Regions from separate parts of the Priestia sp. YIM B13552 genome, predicted to be linked through region 2. Evidence: riboswitches for the same ligand, from Rfam matches in the RefSeq annotation. Region 2 holds a riboswitch; the other holds the start of a gene.

The links. Region 2 has a riboswitch for glycine ahead of ACFX40_RS23345 (amino acid permease). Riboswitches for the same ligand answer to the same signal wherever they lie in the genome.
Region 1: it holds a riboswitch for glycine, as region 2 does, so the genes downstream of both, gcvT (glycine cleavage system aminomethyltransferase GcvT) here and ACFX40_RS23345 (amino acid permease) in region 2, are expected to answer to the same signal.

What each region holds. Positions count from the first base shown of each region.
Region 1 covers NZ_JBHZOU010000002.1:773,062-780,997, forward strand. Annotated here, with positions in the region: gene gcvPB (aminomethyl-transferring glycine dehydrogenase subunit GcvPB) at 1-929, opposite strand, end outside; gene gcvPA (aminomethyl-transferring glycine dehydrogenase subunit GcvPA) at 922-2,268, opposite strand; gene gcvT (glycine cleavage system aminomethyltransferase GcvT) at 2,289-3,389, opposite strand; glycine riboswitch at 3,602-3,694, opposite strand; gene ACFX40_RS10035 (DEAD/DEAH box helicase) at 3,875-5,548, shown strand; gene ACFX40_RS10040 (YqhG family protein) at 5,535-6,359, shown strand; gene ACFX40_RS10045 (YqzE family protein) at 6,383-6,568, opposite strand; gene comGG (competence type IV pilus minor pilin ComGG) at 6,612-6,986, opposite strand; gene comGF (competence type IV pilus minor pilin ComGF) at 6,976-7,413, opposite strand; gene ACFX40_RS10060 (type II secretion system protein) at 7,410-7,748, opposite strand; gene comGD (competence type IV pilus minor pilin ComGD) at 7,732-7,936, opposite strand, start outside.
Region 2 covers NZ_JBHZOU010000007.1:131,028-138,963, forward strand. Annotated here, with positions in the region: gene rlmD (23S rRNA (uracil(1939)-C(5))-methyltransferase RlmD) at 1-1,252, shown strand, start outside; gene ACFX40_RS23340 (FAD-binding oxidoreductase) at 1,594-2,943, shown strand; glycine riboswitch at 3,144-3,224, shown strand; gene ACFX40_RS23345 (amino acid permease) at 3,383-4,723, shown strand; gene ACFX40_RS23350 (PAS domain-containing sensor histidine kinase) at 5,067-7,208, shown strand; gene ACFX40_RS23355 (YfhE family protein) at 7,633-7,749, opposite strand; gene ACFX40_RS23360 (GNAT family N-acetyltransferase) at 7,852-7,936, opposite strand, start outside.

The DNA.
Region 1 (7,936 bases), on a different contig from region 2:
CCTTGTTCTGTTTTCACAAGCACTGGTTTAGGCAAATACGGAATTAAATCTGCTTTTACCCCTACCGGACCAGAACCAGGACCGCCTCCTCCATGAGGACCTGTAAACGTTTTATGAAGGTTTAAATGAACCACGTCAAACCCCATATCTCCAGGACGGGCTTTACTTAATACTGCGTTTAAATTTGCACCGTCATAATAAAGCTTTCCACCTGCTGCGTGAACAATTTCAGCCATTTCTAAAATATCTTCTTCAAATAACCCCAGCGTATTTGGATTTGTTAACATTAAAGCGGCTGTATCTTCTCCTACTACGCGGCGTAAATCCTCTAAGTCCACTAAACCATGTTCGTTTGATTTTACCGTTACCGTTTCAAATCCCGCAACTGTTGCCGAAGCCGGGTTCGTTCCGTGGGCTGAGTCTGGAACAATGACTTTTGTTCGCTGCGTCTCACCATTTGCTTCGTGATAGGCACGAATCATCATAAGCCCGGTCCACTCGCCGTGAGCACCTGCTGCTGGCTGAAGCGTTACTTCATCCATTCCTGTGATTTCTGTTAAATGCTCTTGTAAATCATATAAAAGTTCGAGAGCACCTTGAACCGTTTGCTCATCCTGAAGCGGATGAATATGCGCAAACCCAGCAATGCGTGCTGCTTGTTCGTTCACTTTTGGATTATATTTCATCGTACATGAACCAAGCGGATAAAACCCTGAATCTACTCCGTGATTTCGTTTTGAAAGCGCGGTGTAATGACGCATAATATCGAGTTCTGATACTTCAGGAAGCTCAGGAGCTTTAGTACGCACATACGCTTTTCCAAGCAGTTCTTCAGCATTAACTTTTGGCACATCTAACTCTGGCAATGAATAGCCGATTCGCCCTTCTTTACTGCTTTCAAAAATAAGTGATTGATTTTGATTAAGCATGAAGATCCCCCAATTCATTTACAAGTTGGTCAATTTCCTCTTTTGTACGGAGCTCTGTAAAAGCAAGCAGCATGTGATTTTCAAGCGCTTGGTTATCACGGCTAAGATCATAACCGCCAATTATTTTTGAAGCTAATAACTGACTGTTTGCTTCTGTTACCGAAACAGGAAGCTTCACGACTAATTCATTAAAAAACGGTCCTTCAAATGCTACATTTACCCCTTTTGCCTTTAACGCTTCATATGCATAATGCGCTTTTGATAAATTTTGCAGCGCCATTTCTTTTACACCTTGCTTGCCTAAAGCTGTCATGGCAACTGATGCCGCTAAAGCATTTAACGCTTGATTTGAACAAATGTTAGACGTCGCTTTATCGCGGCGTATATGCTGTTCACGTGCTTGAAGGGTTAAAACAAACCCTCGCTTACCGTTTTCATCTACCGTTTGCCCTACTAAACGTCCTGGGATTTTTCGCATAAGCTTAGACGTAGTTGCAAAGTATCCGCAGTGCGGGCCTCCAAATTGACTTGGAATACCAAATGGCTGTGCATCTCCAATGACAATATCAGCTCCGAACTCTCCAGGAGGCGTAAGTAAACCTAATGATAACGGATTGCTTGAAACCACAAACATGCATTTTTCTTGATGGGTAATTTCTTCAATTTCTTTTAACGGCTCGATTTGTCCGTAGAAATTTGGATACTGGACAATAACAGCTGCCACGTCACTCCCCATCTCTTTTTCTAATGCAATCATATCTGTTACTCCGTCTGCTGCAGGGATTTCTACCACTTCAATGTATTGACCCTTCGCATACGTTTTTAACACATCTTTTGACTCAGGGTGAACAGCCGCAGAGACAAGTACTTTTTTCTTTTTTGTTTGACCCGCACTGAGCATAGCGGCTTCTGCTAAAGCAGTTCCTCCGTCATACATAGAAGAATTAGCCACGTCCATCCCCGTTAACTCACAAATCATTGTTTGAAATTCAAAGATGGCCTGAAGTTCTCCTTGAGAAATTTCTGGTTGATACGGAGTATAGGCCGTATAAAATTCCGAACGAGAAATAACATGATCAACAATAACCGGCATGTAATGATCGTAAACTCCTGCTCCTAAAAAAGAAGCATAGTCTTTTAAATGAGCATTTTTAGCAGCCATACTATTTAATTCTTTTAACAACTGAGGCTCTGAGGCCGCTTTTTTAATATTGTATTCTCCTTGAAAACGAACGCGCTGCGGAATATCTGAAAATAAATCATCAACAGATGAAACACCAATTGCTGCTAACATTTGCTGCTGATCTTGTTCTGTCATTGGTAAATAGCGATGTAACATGTTAAATTCCTCCCCAAAGCTTACTTTGAACGTTTATAAAAAGGTGTTGAAACCACTTTTGCTTTTAAGCGTTTTTTCCGAACCTGTACTTCCACTTCTTGACCAAGCTCTGTATACTCTGCTGACAATAGTGCTAGACCGATGTTTTTCTTTAATGTCGGTGACTGTGTACCTGTTGTCACAAATCCAATTTGTTCTTCATCTGCAAATACTTCGTAACCGTGTCTTGGTATACCTTTATCAATCATTTCAATTCCTACCAGCTTACGAGGTGCCCCGCTTTCACGCTGTTCTTTTAACACTTCTTTTCCAATAAAGCTGTCTTTGTTCGTTTTTACTGCAAATCCAATTCGAGCTTCAATGGGCGTAATATCTTTTGAAAGCTCTTGGCCATATAAAGCCAAAGTGGCTTCAAAACGAAGCGTATCGCGAGCTCCTAATCCGCAAGGCAGCACACCTTCATCACTGCCTGCTTCTAAAATAGCCGTCCACAAGTGAGCGGCGTCAGTTGAAGAACAATAAATTTCAAAGCCGTCTTCCCCGGTGTACCCAGTACGTGAAACGAGAGCTTTTATATTCGCTACTTCTACATCATCAGCAAATGTAAATGGCTTTAATAGAGCTAAATTTTCGTTCGTTAACGTTTGTAAAACTTTTTCTGCTACAGGACCTTGTAAAGCTAACTGCGCAGTTTCATCAGATTGATTAACGAGCGTTACATCTCCTTGTTTGTGAGACACCAGCCACTCATAGTCTTTTTGAATATTAGCAGCGTTTACGACTAGCAAATACTCTTGATCTGCTTTTTTATAAATCAGCAAATCATCTACCGTGCCTCCGTCTTCATAACACATAGCCGTATACTGCGCTTTTCCATCTACGAGGGTAGAAACGTCATTTGTCATCGTGTGCTGAAGAAAAGCTAAGCTATCAGCTCCTGTTACAAGAATTTCTCCCATATGAGAGACATCAAAAAGCCCTGCCTTTGTACGTACAGCTTCATGCTCTTCTTTAATAGAAGAAAATTGAACGGGAAGAGCCCATCCGCCAAAATCAATTGTTTTGGCACCATATTTTTGATAGGTATCATAAAGCGGCGTTTTGTGTAATTCTGTTGTCATATTTATGTCCTCCTCTTTTTCACGTGAAACTTTTCATAACGGGGAGTTTTCAAATAGTGTGGGGATCACTATGTATCCAAACAAAAAAGGACAGAAAACCCCCTACTGTATTTAGTAGGAAGTCTCTGTCCTTTTCACCTGAAAGTTTACCTATAAACGAATAGGTTTGCCTCGTGGGTGGTCTATAAACGCATAGACACTCTCCAGAGCTGCGTCAAACAAGAGTCTTTTTGCCTGAGAGATTCACAATTTTATTGCTTGCTCCTTCGGCGCTACATTCAAGTAGTCTCTCCCCGTGTCGTCATTCGCTTCTATAAAGTTGGTAAAGTTGGGCATACTACTGAAAGATGTATCTATCTTTATTCACACAATCATTTGTAAAGTGCTAATCTATTTTCTTTTTCAAATTTTCTAAATATATTTTTATCCTACCTGATTCTTATCATTTGTTCAATAAAAATTTTTTACAAAGGAGCATTTTTATCATGAAAGTGAAATTAAACATCGATGAAACATGGGAAGCAGCCTTCTCAACTAAATTGGAGCAAGATGGCCCTTGGTCTGCATGGGATTTGTATAAACTTGCCTATGAAATAGAAGACCAAACGCTTATCTCAGAATTTGAAGGACTGCAAAGCCCAAAACATCTAGCTGATTTAACGCCGCTTCCTCATCAGCTCGAAGTAGCCAAACAAGTAGTTGAAACAATGAATGGGAAAGCCATTTTAGCAGATGAAGTAGGACTGGGGAAAACGATTGAAGCAGGGTTAATTTTGAAGGAATATATGATTCGCGGACTTGTTAAAAAAGTTCTCATTTTAGTTCCAGCTTCGCTTGTTTCACAGTGGGCTATGGAATTGAATCAAAAATTTTATATTCCCGCAGTTCCTCAAAGAAAATCATATGTGTGGGATCAGTGTGACATCGTTGTATCTTCAATTGATACAGCAAAACGTTCTCCTCATCGAGAAATTGTGCTTGAACAAGACTACGATCTCATCATCATTGATGAAGCTCACAAACTTAAAAACAACAAAACAAAAAACTATGAATTTGTGCAAAGTCTAAAAAAGAAATTTTGTCTGTTGCTAACCGCAACACCGATTCAAAATCGAATTGAAGAAATTTTTAACTTAGTCTCTCTTTTAAAGCCTGGCCATCTCGGCAATAAAGACTATTTCGAAGAATTATTTTCCGCTAAAAAACGCTCTTTGCAAAACGATGAACACTTAAAAGAGCTTGTTAACAAAGTTATGATTCGAAATCGCCGCCACGATACGGGTATCGAATGGACGAAGCGAATTGTTCAAACCATTCCTGTTGAATTCTCGCCAAAAGAACGGGAGCTGTACGATGCAATTACATCTTTTAAAGGAAACGGACTCCACCCTTCAAGCGCTTTTTCAATTTTAACTCTGCAGCGAGAGGCCTGCAGCAGCCGTGAAGCGGTGTATATGACATTAAAAAACATGCTGGAACGTCAGGAAGATCAAAACAGCGCATTAACGGAACATATGATTACGCCGTTAATGGAACTACTTCAGCAAGTGCCGCAAAATGCAAAAGCAGAAAAAGTGCTAGAGCTCGTTCAGAAAATTGATGATAAAGTCATTATTTTTACTGAGTACAGGGCAACTCAACTGTATTTACAGTGGTATTTAAAACAGCATGGAATTACCTCTGTACCCTTTAGAGGCGGATTTAAGCGAGGTAAAAAAGACTGGATGAAGCAGCTTTTTGAAAGCCACGCGCAAGTATTTATTGCCACTGAAGCAGGCGGAGAAGGAATCAACCTTCAGTTTTGTCATCATATCATTAACTATGATCTGCCGTGGAATCCAATGCGTCTAGAACAGCGAATTGGAAGGGTCCATCGTTTAGGTCAAAAACATGATGTTCACATTTACAATTTAGCCATTCAACATACGGTCGAAGAACATATTTTAAAATTACTGTACGAAAAAATAAACCTTTTTGAACGGGTTGTTGGAGAGCTAGATGATATTTTAACAAAGCTTGATTTAAAAAATATCGAAGAGCATATTCAAGATATTTTATTTCATTCACGGAGTGAAGGAGAAATAAAAATCAAAATGGAGAACTTGACGTCTATTATTCAATACGAAGACAGCGAGGAGGATCAGCATGCAGCAAACTGATATTCATCAATTTTTAAAGCGTTATTTTCTAGCTAATAATTGTTCTATTGTCACAGAAACATCGTCTTACCTGACGGTTCAATTAACGATTGAACTCGATAAAGAATTGATGAATCGTCCATTTTATTGGCACTATATCGAAAAGACGGGAGGAGAAGCAACTCCTGCTTCGCTCACTTTCATTACAGACCCAGCATTTGAAGACGATTCCGTTCAAGGAGAACGAATTCATTTCGGTTCACCTAGGCTGCACCAAATTTTCGCTTCTACTCAAAAACTTGGCGGGTTTATTCACTTGTATGAACAAGTTGCATCAGCTCAGCCAACAAATCAGCCTTTACACCCTTGGCTTGCATTAAATATTAAAGTCTCGTACAAATGCGATCGTAAAAAAGATGAGCTCTTGTCGCTTGGCATTAATTTAATCAATGGACAAATTATTGAATCATTTCACGAATTAATCATTAATCAAAATTTATCATCTAAAATCTCAGACTATTGCTTTACTCTCTCACCTTTTATTAAACCGAAAAGTGCCATCGCACGACTCACATCATATGTGAGTGACTATGTTAAAACTCAGCCAACTGAATGGGCTGAAAAAGCGCAGGAGAGATGGTATGAAGACTTAGCGCTTCTTGATCATTTTTACGAAACAGCAGAAGAGCTGCCAGAAATATATATGACCGAAAAAACAGCGCTTCAAGAATTGTACGAGCCGACTATCTTATTTAAATTTATAAACGGTGGCTTATTTTACATATCGCCTGAAACGATGTCTCGTCAATTTAATAAAACACAAGCCGGTTAAAAAAAGATGAGCATATGATATGCTCATCTTTCTTTTTTCTTTCGATACCACAGCATAAACGACAGCGGAATCATTCCAAACCATCTGTTTGCAAAAGGTGCTCGCTCTTCTTTTTTTTGAATCTTTTTCGTTTTCCTCTCTTCTTTTGGCTGATCCATATATTGTACAAATTGCTGAGTCATATATTTTACATAATCATTCGTTTTCATATAATCATCTCCTCAGCACTATTATATCCGGAGAGAAAGAGACTTAATCCGTCCACTTCACAATGTGCTGATCCTTTTTTTGAATATATGCCGTTTCCGTCAATGCTCTTCCTTGCAATGTTTGACACTTTATTTTTAGGATAATCATCTGTTCATCTTCACTTACTACTTCGTATGAAACCGTACCAGTTTCTAATACTAAAGGTGCAAATGGAGATTTATTATGTTCTTTTATTTCTTTTTTTACATGTACAACCGCGTTTTCTAAAAGATGCTGCAGACGATTTTTCTGCTCTACTTCTTGATAAAATGAACTTTTCGTCACAAAATAAGTGGTTTGCTGAGCTACTAACAGAAGAAAAAGCGCACAAAATGCCAAAACAACCGGGAGAATAAATCCTTGCTCATTATGTTTCATGAGCAAGCATCAAAAACGTCGTAATGGTTTCTTCTCTAACTTTGTTAACACCGTCTGTTGAACGAATCAACAGCCTTTCTTTTTGCTGTTCGTACATAATATTCTTAATGTGCTGCAGCACAACTTCATGACCGCTTTCATCCACTCGTCTTCTTATCTTGTCTTCGTAGCGTTCATAAGTGATGATCTGATTATTTTCCATTTTCAACGTAAGCGTAGTCGCATGAATTCCCACTTCTTTTGCTTCTCGATATTCCATAGCAAGTTGATTTACAAAGATTTCCCACTCCATTTCATTCATACTAAAGTCCGGATTATATGTTTGCTTAGCTAGCGGAATGATAATGGGGAAAAAGGAAACAATGATCAAAAAAAGAGTAAAACTGACTAGCATCTCTACAAGCGTAAAACCTTTTTCCCTTTTCACTTCAACATCACATCACACTTCTTTTTCATTTTCTCAGCGGAATCTGTCCATTCTACACAAAGCTTTTGAGCACTTTCTCCGTCCCACTTCAGATAAAACGCAACGTTTTCTTTTACGATTTTTTCTCGCCGTTTATATCCTGCTTCATATTTATATTTCAATAGCTCTTCGTGCAAGATAGCATCAGCTTGATACGAAACATATTGCTTCTTTTCTGCTTCCTTCATCTGAACATACAAAGGAATAATTGTACCGGTTAGGAGTAAAAGCATACTAAATGAAACAAGCATTTCTAACAAGGTGTAGCCCTGCTGACCCTTACATCTTGTCCACATAAAAACGCCCTCTGCCTATTTGAAAAGTAACTTTATATTTAAATTTTTGATTGCTGATAAAAATGGTCTTCGCTTGAGAAATATTGCCGTTTTTGTTGTATTGTATCGTGGAATTGCCGCTTCCAAACGTAATATGAATGGTGGAGTCATAGGCGCGCTTATAAAGAACGGCACGAGAATCAGAAATA
Region 2 (7,936 bases):
AAATGAAGAAGTGGTTGTAGAAGCAACAAACGTTCAGCGTAATTTTGCCGAGGGGAAAATCAAGCGAATTCGCAAAAAATCTCCTCATCGCGTAGAAGCACCCTGTCCTATTTACGAGCAGTGCGGAGGCTGTCAGCTTCAGCATTTATCGTATGAAGGTCAGCTAGAATCTAAGCGCGATATCGTTTTGCAGGCGTTCGAACGTCACAGTTCATTAAAAAAAGTAGAAGAGAAAACACGCCAAACGATTGGCATGGAAGATCCTTGGCGCTATCGTAATAAATCCCAGTTTCAAGTGGGTATGGACAAACAAAAAGTCATCGCTGGTTTGTACGGACTGAATTCTCACCGCTTGATTGATATTGAAAACTGTCCCATTCAGCATAAAGCTACAAATCACGTGACAAAAGAAATAAAACGAATTTTACAAGACCTTCAAATTCCTATTTACAATGAGCGCAAACGCCGTGGTATTGTACGTACTATCGTATCTCGAGTAGGATTTGAAACGGGTGAAGTGCAAATTGTCTTGATTACGGCTAAACAAGACATTCCGAAAAAAGAGCTGCTGATTAAAGAAATTCAGCGTCGCCTACCGGAAGTGAAATCGCTCGTACAAAACGTAAACGGCCAAAAAACATCGCTTATTTTTGGAGACGAAACGTTTACTCTTGCTGGAAAATCAGTGATTCAAGAAACGTTAGGGGACATTTCATTCGAACTTTCAGCTCGTGCATTCTTCCAGCTGAATCCTCTTCAAACCGTGAAGCTATATGACGAAGTAAAAAAAGCAGCTGCGTTAACAGGCAGTGAAAAAATTGTAGATGCTTACTGCGGAGTAGGGACAATTGGCTTATGGCTTGCTAAAGACGCCAAAGAAATTCGCGGAATGGATACGATTGAAGAATCGATTGTAGACGCGCGAAAAAATGCCAAAGACCATGGATTTGAACATGCCACATATGTGACGGGTCCAGCTGAAAAGTGGATGCCGAAGTGGGTAAAAGAAGGCTGGAAGCCAGAAGTTATCGTCGTTGACCCGCCGCGAACAGGCTGTGATGACCATCTTCTAAAAACGATTTTACAAGTGAAGCCAAAGAAAGTGGTTTACGTTTCTTGTAATCCATCCACATTAGCCAAAGATGTGCAGCAGCTGTCGAAGGCTTATCATGTTGATTACATTCAGCCTGTTGATATGTTTCCGCATACGGCGCACGTGGAGAATGTGGTGAGTTTGACGTTAAAAAAATGAATAGAAAAAGAGTAAAGGGCAGATTAGATTCTGCTCTTTTTTCTTTGAGCTGTACTCTTATTAAATGGAGAAAGTTGTTAAAATTCAACATCTGTTCTTTTAGTGTGAAAAAATATCTTAGTATAGTGAGATGAAATTCCCATAAAGTCTAGTCATGGAAAGTGTTACGTCGCTAAAGAGAAATTACATAAGAGGGTTAATGCCTTTAAGATAAACTATAATGACGTCTTTTATACAAATAATAAACGCAAACTCTATCCCAAAACCCAAACCTTTAACCACATCGATAATACTATATTAATAAAACTACTGAAAAGTATGTACAAAGGGGAAGAGGTTAAATGGACTCAATGTTTTTAAAAGGACTTACGGGCGAAGTGGTAACGCCAAAAGACCCCATTTATGAGGAAGCTCGTCAGGAATGGAATCGCGCTATTGATAAATTTCCGCTTGTGATTGTGTACTGTGAAAAAAAGCAGGATGTTGTGAATGCGATCCACTGGGCGCGCAAGCATCGTGTTGAGATTCGCATTCGATCTGGTGGTCATCATTATGAAGGATATTCTACGGGTGACTGTGTATTAGTCATTGATATTAGTCGATTAAATGGGTTGAAATTAGATAGGAAACGGAACATTTTAAAGATGGAAGCAGGAGCGAAAAATACGGAAGTGTATGGTTTCATCGGTTCGAACGGATATGTTTTTCCAGGAGGAACGTGTCCGACTGTTGGGGTGTCTGGCTTTACGCTTGGTGGAGGCTGGGGACTTTCAAGCAGGCTTTACGGGTTAGGATGCGACAGCTTGATAGAGCTAGAGTTAGTCAATTATGAAGGTAAGCTCATCAAAGCAAACAAATCGTGTAACGCTGATCTTTTTTGGGCATGCCGCGGTGCCGGTGGCGGTAACTTTGGCGTTGTAGTAAGCATGACGTTTCAGCTTCCAAAGCCAACGAACAGCTCTGTGACGCTCGTTCGCTTCTTTTATGTAGGTACTACAAAGGAGAAGCAGAGACAAGTGATGAATATATGGCAAAACTGGCTGCCCGAACTGGACAAACGTATGACGCTAGTTGCAAGCTTTTATAATGCTGAAGGAGAAGGGTTAGGCATATTTGCAAACGGCTTCTTTTACGGCTCCCCAGAAAGAGCTCGGAAGATTTTGCAGCCTTTTGCAGAAGCAGAAGGGTTTCAAGTAGAGCTGGAATCATTACCTTTTCTTGAAGCGGTAAAAAAAATAGAGGAAACCTATCCTCCGTCTGAAAAATTTAAGTCAACGGGAAGATTTGTGCAAAGAACGTATTCACGTGTTGAGCTTGAAAATCTTACAGATCTCATACAGCGTCCAGCAGAAGGTTCCGTGTATGCTGCGATTTCTTTTTATGCACTAGGAGGAGAAATTCGCCGTGTTGGTAAAAGAGAAACGGCTTTTTTCTACAGAAACGCCAGATATATTATGGGGTTTCAGTCCGTATGGACAGACGATGCATATGCAAGAGCAAACAGAGATTGGCTTCGCAAGCGATTTGAATATATTAAAAGTATGACGATAGGCTCCTATGTGAATTTCCCTATCAGCAACCTTAGAAATTACGAACGTGAGTATTTTGGAGACAACGCAGAGAGATTAGAGAGAGTGAATAAGAAGTACGATCCGTTTAATGTGTTCAGGTTTCCTCAGGGACTAAGATAGCGTGCGGAAAAGGATACTAAGTTGACAATTGAACCTGTGCAATCATCTTCTTTCAAAGAAGGTAAATAAATGAAAATACTCTTTCTTGTTGACAAAGCACCAAACTGGTATTAGAATAAACAACTATTCGACAGTCACTATCTTGATCGAAAAAATTTAATACGTAGAAAGCTATGATTGCTATGGATCACACTATAGCAGGAGCAGCTTCTGGAGAGATCGCGAGAGTTTCGCGACGCCGAAGGGTTCACAATCTCAGGCAAAAGGACAGAAGAGTACCGGATATTTATTTGGCGTGTTACTAATTGGTAGCCTGTGCCTTAATATTTGTTATTCTTATGACCATGAGATTGGAGCGCATCCAATCTCTTTTTTTATTGGACTTTATTTGTAGTCCGCACGATCGCATCAAAGGTTTTATTGTTAGGAGGAGTTAGAGTTGGAACAACGAGAATTAAAGAGGGATTTATCCAATCGTCATGTTCAGCTAATTGCGATTGGGGGAACCATTGGTACGGGCTTGTTTTTAGGTTCTGGTAAAGCCATACAGCTTGCGGGTCCCTCTATCATCTTTGCTTATTTAATTGTTGGTATTGCGCTTTTCTTTGTGATGAGAGCGTTAGGAGAACTACTGCTTTCTAAAGCAGGTTATCAATCACTAACAGATATTGCTGAAGAGTACCTTGGACCGTGGGCTTCATTTGTCACCGGATGGACGTACTGGTTTTGCTGGATCATGACAGCTATGGCTGATGTCATTGCCGTTGGTGTATATGTGAAATATTGGTTCAATATTCCTCAGTGGATTCCTGCACTTATTTGTGTAATCATTTTATTAGGGCTTAACTTATTAACCGTAAAATTATTTGGAGAATTAGAGTTTTGGTTTGCTTTAATAAAGGTTATTACGATTCTTGCGTTAATTATTATTGGCGTTATTTTGCTGGTAATGGGATTTAAAACAGACGCGGGATCCGTTACTGTTCAAAACCTTTGGAATCACGGAGGACTGTTTCCAAATGGGGTTTCAGGTTTCTTACTTTCATTCCAAATGGTTATATTCGCATACGTCGGGGTTGAGTTGGTAGGGGTATCGGCAGCAGAAACATCAAATCCCCAAAAAAATATTCCATCGGCCATTAATAAAATTCCGCTGCGAATCTTATTTTTCTATGTTGGAGCGCTTATCGTCCTCTTATTTATTAACCCGTGGATGGAATTAAATGCAGCAGAAAGCCCATTTGTTAAAACCTTTAGTTTAGTCGGAATTCCGCTTGCTGCTGGAATTATTAATTTTGTTGTATTAACTTCAGCCGCTTCTGCTTGTAATAGCGGGATGTTTTCAACAAGCCGTATCTTATATAATTTAAGTAAAAATGACCAAGGGCCATCTAAGTTTGCAAAACTGAATAAAAATCACGTACCAAGCAACGGATTATTTGTATCTACGGTGGTCATCTCAGCGGGAGCTCTTTTAAGCAAGCTTATACCAGACCAAGCTTTTGGCATCGTAACGACCATTAGCGCTATTTGTTTTATTTGGGTGTGGAGTATCATTCTTATTTGCCATCTAAGGTATAAAAAGTCGCGTCCGCAGCTGCATGCAGCATCAGCATTCAAAGCACCGTTAACACCATTTATAAACTATGTTGTGTTAGCATTGTTTGCGGTGATTCTTGTTATTATGCTGTTTTCTGACGCGACGCGCCCAGCCTTATTGTTGACGCCCGTTTGGTTTATTCTCTTATTTATTTTTTACTGGACTAGAAGGGGAAAATAAATAAATCTTTAAAGGCTAGAAAATCAGCAGGAAACAACCATAATTTTTTATAAAAGAATATAGTAAACTTCTGACCTCATCACTCCGTGATGAGGTCTTTTTAGTGGAGGATAAATAATTGATTTCTACTGCATGAATAAAATGCAGGAAGCAAAGTTTATAGAAGAAAACTAAAAGTTGTTCTAACAGAAAACACAGTGAGAAAGCTCATAGTTTTCTGATAGGAATGTAGAACAAATTGCTTTTCTTCTATGTCTAAAGATGGAATTCCGTCATTTATATGGAAAAGTCTTCATTTTGGAGTACAATGAAGGTAGACTTCATTAGATTAAGGTGAACAAACATGAAATGGTTTAAATCTCATACGTTTTGGAAAATCTTCACGATTAACGTGCTTCTTATTTGTACCATATTAACGCTAATGTTTATTGTTTCAAGAGTGATGCTGCCTAATATTTCTCAAGATCAATATCGACAGGTAACTGATAAAACCGTCAAGAGAATGAAAGAGCAAATTAACGTCGTGATTAAAGATATTTGGAGCCTAGGCGACGAGGTACAGCAAGATCCTATTTTTTTATCGGATGATGAACAAGAAATAGACAAAGAATTGCAGAAAATAGTTAATATTTCACCGTATATCGATAGCGGAACCATTTTTAATGTAAAAGGGTATGTTGAGCATTATTACCCGAATGATTTAAAAAATATGAAACATGTGAACTTAAGTAAAAGAAAATATTTTCAAGAAGCGCTGCGAACCAAAAAAATATATTTAAGCGATGTCGTTTCAGCAGATACAAAGCACTACATTGTGGTGATGGCGATTCCTATTTTGGATGGGCAGCAAAATGTAAAAAAGGTTGTAAATTTAGCGCTGCGAATTGAAGAAAATAAAAGTTTTCAATCCATCTTTCAAACGTTTGATATAGGAGAGAACGGCTATACATTTATCGTAGACCGCAATGGTAGAATTATTTCCCACCCAGAGAAACAGAGAATCGGTGAAAATGCCAAGAAAAATGAAATCGTTCAGAAAACGATGAATCATAAATCAGGATATCAGCGCGTGGTGAACACCGAAGGTAAGTATTTCTTTGCGTCTTTCGAATATATTCCTGTTTTGGATTGGGGAATTGTCGCTGAATTACCCGTTGAAGAAATTTACAGGCCTTATGAAATGTTTGAAAAAACTCTTTGGATCGTTTCAGGCGTTACGATTTTACTGCTTTCTTTTTTTACTGCGTTATATGCGAGGCAAATTGTGAATCCTATTCATAAACTATATGAATTGGCGGGACAAGTAGCGCGCGGGAATTTTAATCAAAAAATTCCGGAACGAGAAATTGAGCGGGGCGAAATCGGTATTTTATCTAAACAGTTTAATGAAATGATTAGCTATATACGCCATTCTAAAGCAAATTTACAGCAAAAAGAAAATCAGCTGCAGGAACAAAAAACGTTTTTAAGACAAGTTATTGACATTAATCCAAGCTATATTTATGCTATCAATCAAAAAAGGGAATTCATTCTCGTTAATGAATCTTTTGCGATGCTCTTAGGTGAAAAATCTGATGACTTAATTGGACAATCAATTGATAAATATCAGTTCAACCTCCAATCAGATCTTTTATATAAAGGGGCGTTTTCAAACTGTACCCAAAAAGGGATGGTATTAGAAGAACAGTTTAAAGATTCGAAAGGAAACCGGCGCTGGGTCGAAACAGCAAAACTTCCTATTATGAATGAAAAACAGGAAGTGATTCAAATGCTGTGCGTATCGACAGATATTACGGAGCGTAAAAAGGCAGAAGAGAAGCTTAGAACTTCTGAGAAGCTTGCCGTGGTAGGAGAACTTGCAGCTGGAGTGGCTCATGAAATCAAAAATCCTTTAACTTCTTTAAAAGGCTTTGTTCACTTATTAAAAGAACAACATCCTAAAGATGCTTTGTATATAGATATTATGGAAACTGAATTAGAGCGAATGAATGGAATAGTAGAAGAATTTTTGATGTTAGGAAAACCTCAGGTAATGAAGGTTGAATCTTTGAATATGCAAGCGCTTGTTCAAGAAGTGTGCTCACTTCTTGAACCTGAAGCAGTAGAAAGGGAAGTAGCTTTCATATTTGAAAGAGACGACCAGTTACCAAGGGTGTATGGAGATAAAAATCAGTTAAAACAAGTATTTATTAATATTATTAAAAATTCTATCGAAGCAATGCCTGAAGGAGGAGCTATTCATATTACGACTAAGGTAAAAGAAAACCACCTTTGGCTGCAGCTTGCTGATGAAGGACAGGGTATTCCTCCTGAACGGTTAGCGAAGATAGGTGAGCCTTTTTATAGTACAAAAGAAAAAGGTACAGGTTTAGGACTGATGGTCAGCTATCGGATTATTAAAGCTCACCACGCGCAGATGACGTTTTCTAGTCAGTTAGATAAAGGAACAAGTGTGGATATATTGTTTCCAATCATAAAAAAGTAGGGGGAGTTCCCCTACTTTTTATTATTATACTTATAATATATCAAAAGCCTTGATGGTACTAAAATCAATGAAAGTACTAAAGAAGATATCCACAGGTTAACAAGCAGTTAACTGCTGAATTATATAGGATATTCACAACTTTATCCACACTATTCACATTTTTTCAGAAAATTTACATAAAAATTACCCACTGTTATTTCAAGTTATGAAAGCGGTAATATGCATATTCAATAAAGTTATACACATTATCCACATAATTGTGGGTAAACTTTGTGGATATAGTAGAGTATTAAAAAAACGTAAATCATACGCTTGAAATCTTCGTGTTATTATTTTTACATAATATAAAAACGTCCTTCCGATACAAACTGTACAGAAAGGACGTTGGGATGATCAAGCGTTGGATAGAGATGTTTTGCCTCACTTATTTTTTCGTGTAGCCGCCTGCACGGTCTGCTTTTTTAAACTCGCGGCCGTAATAGATTTCTTGAGCGCTACTTAACGTATTTTTTGCGTTTTCTTTTCGTTTTTTTTCAGACATAAAAAACCCTCCAATTAACGTTTTTCGATCATGCTACTTATTTTTTCCAGAATCTCTCGTTTTTAATCATAAAAAAAAGCTCTCCGTTACACGGAGAGACTCTTACGCTTCTTTAAGCTGGTGATCTTCTTGAACATCTTGTTCGTGACGCAAGTAGTATAATGTATACAAGTCTTTTGGAATTTCG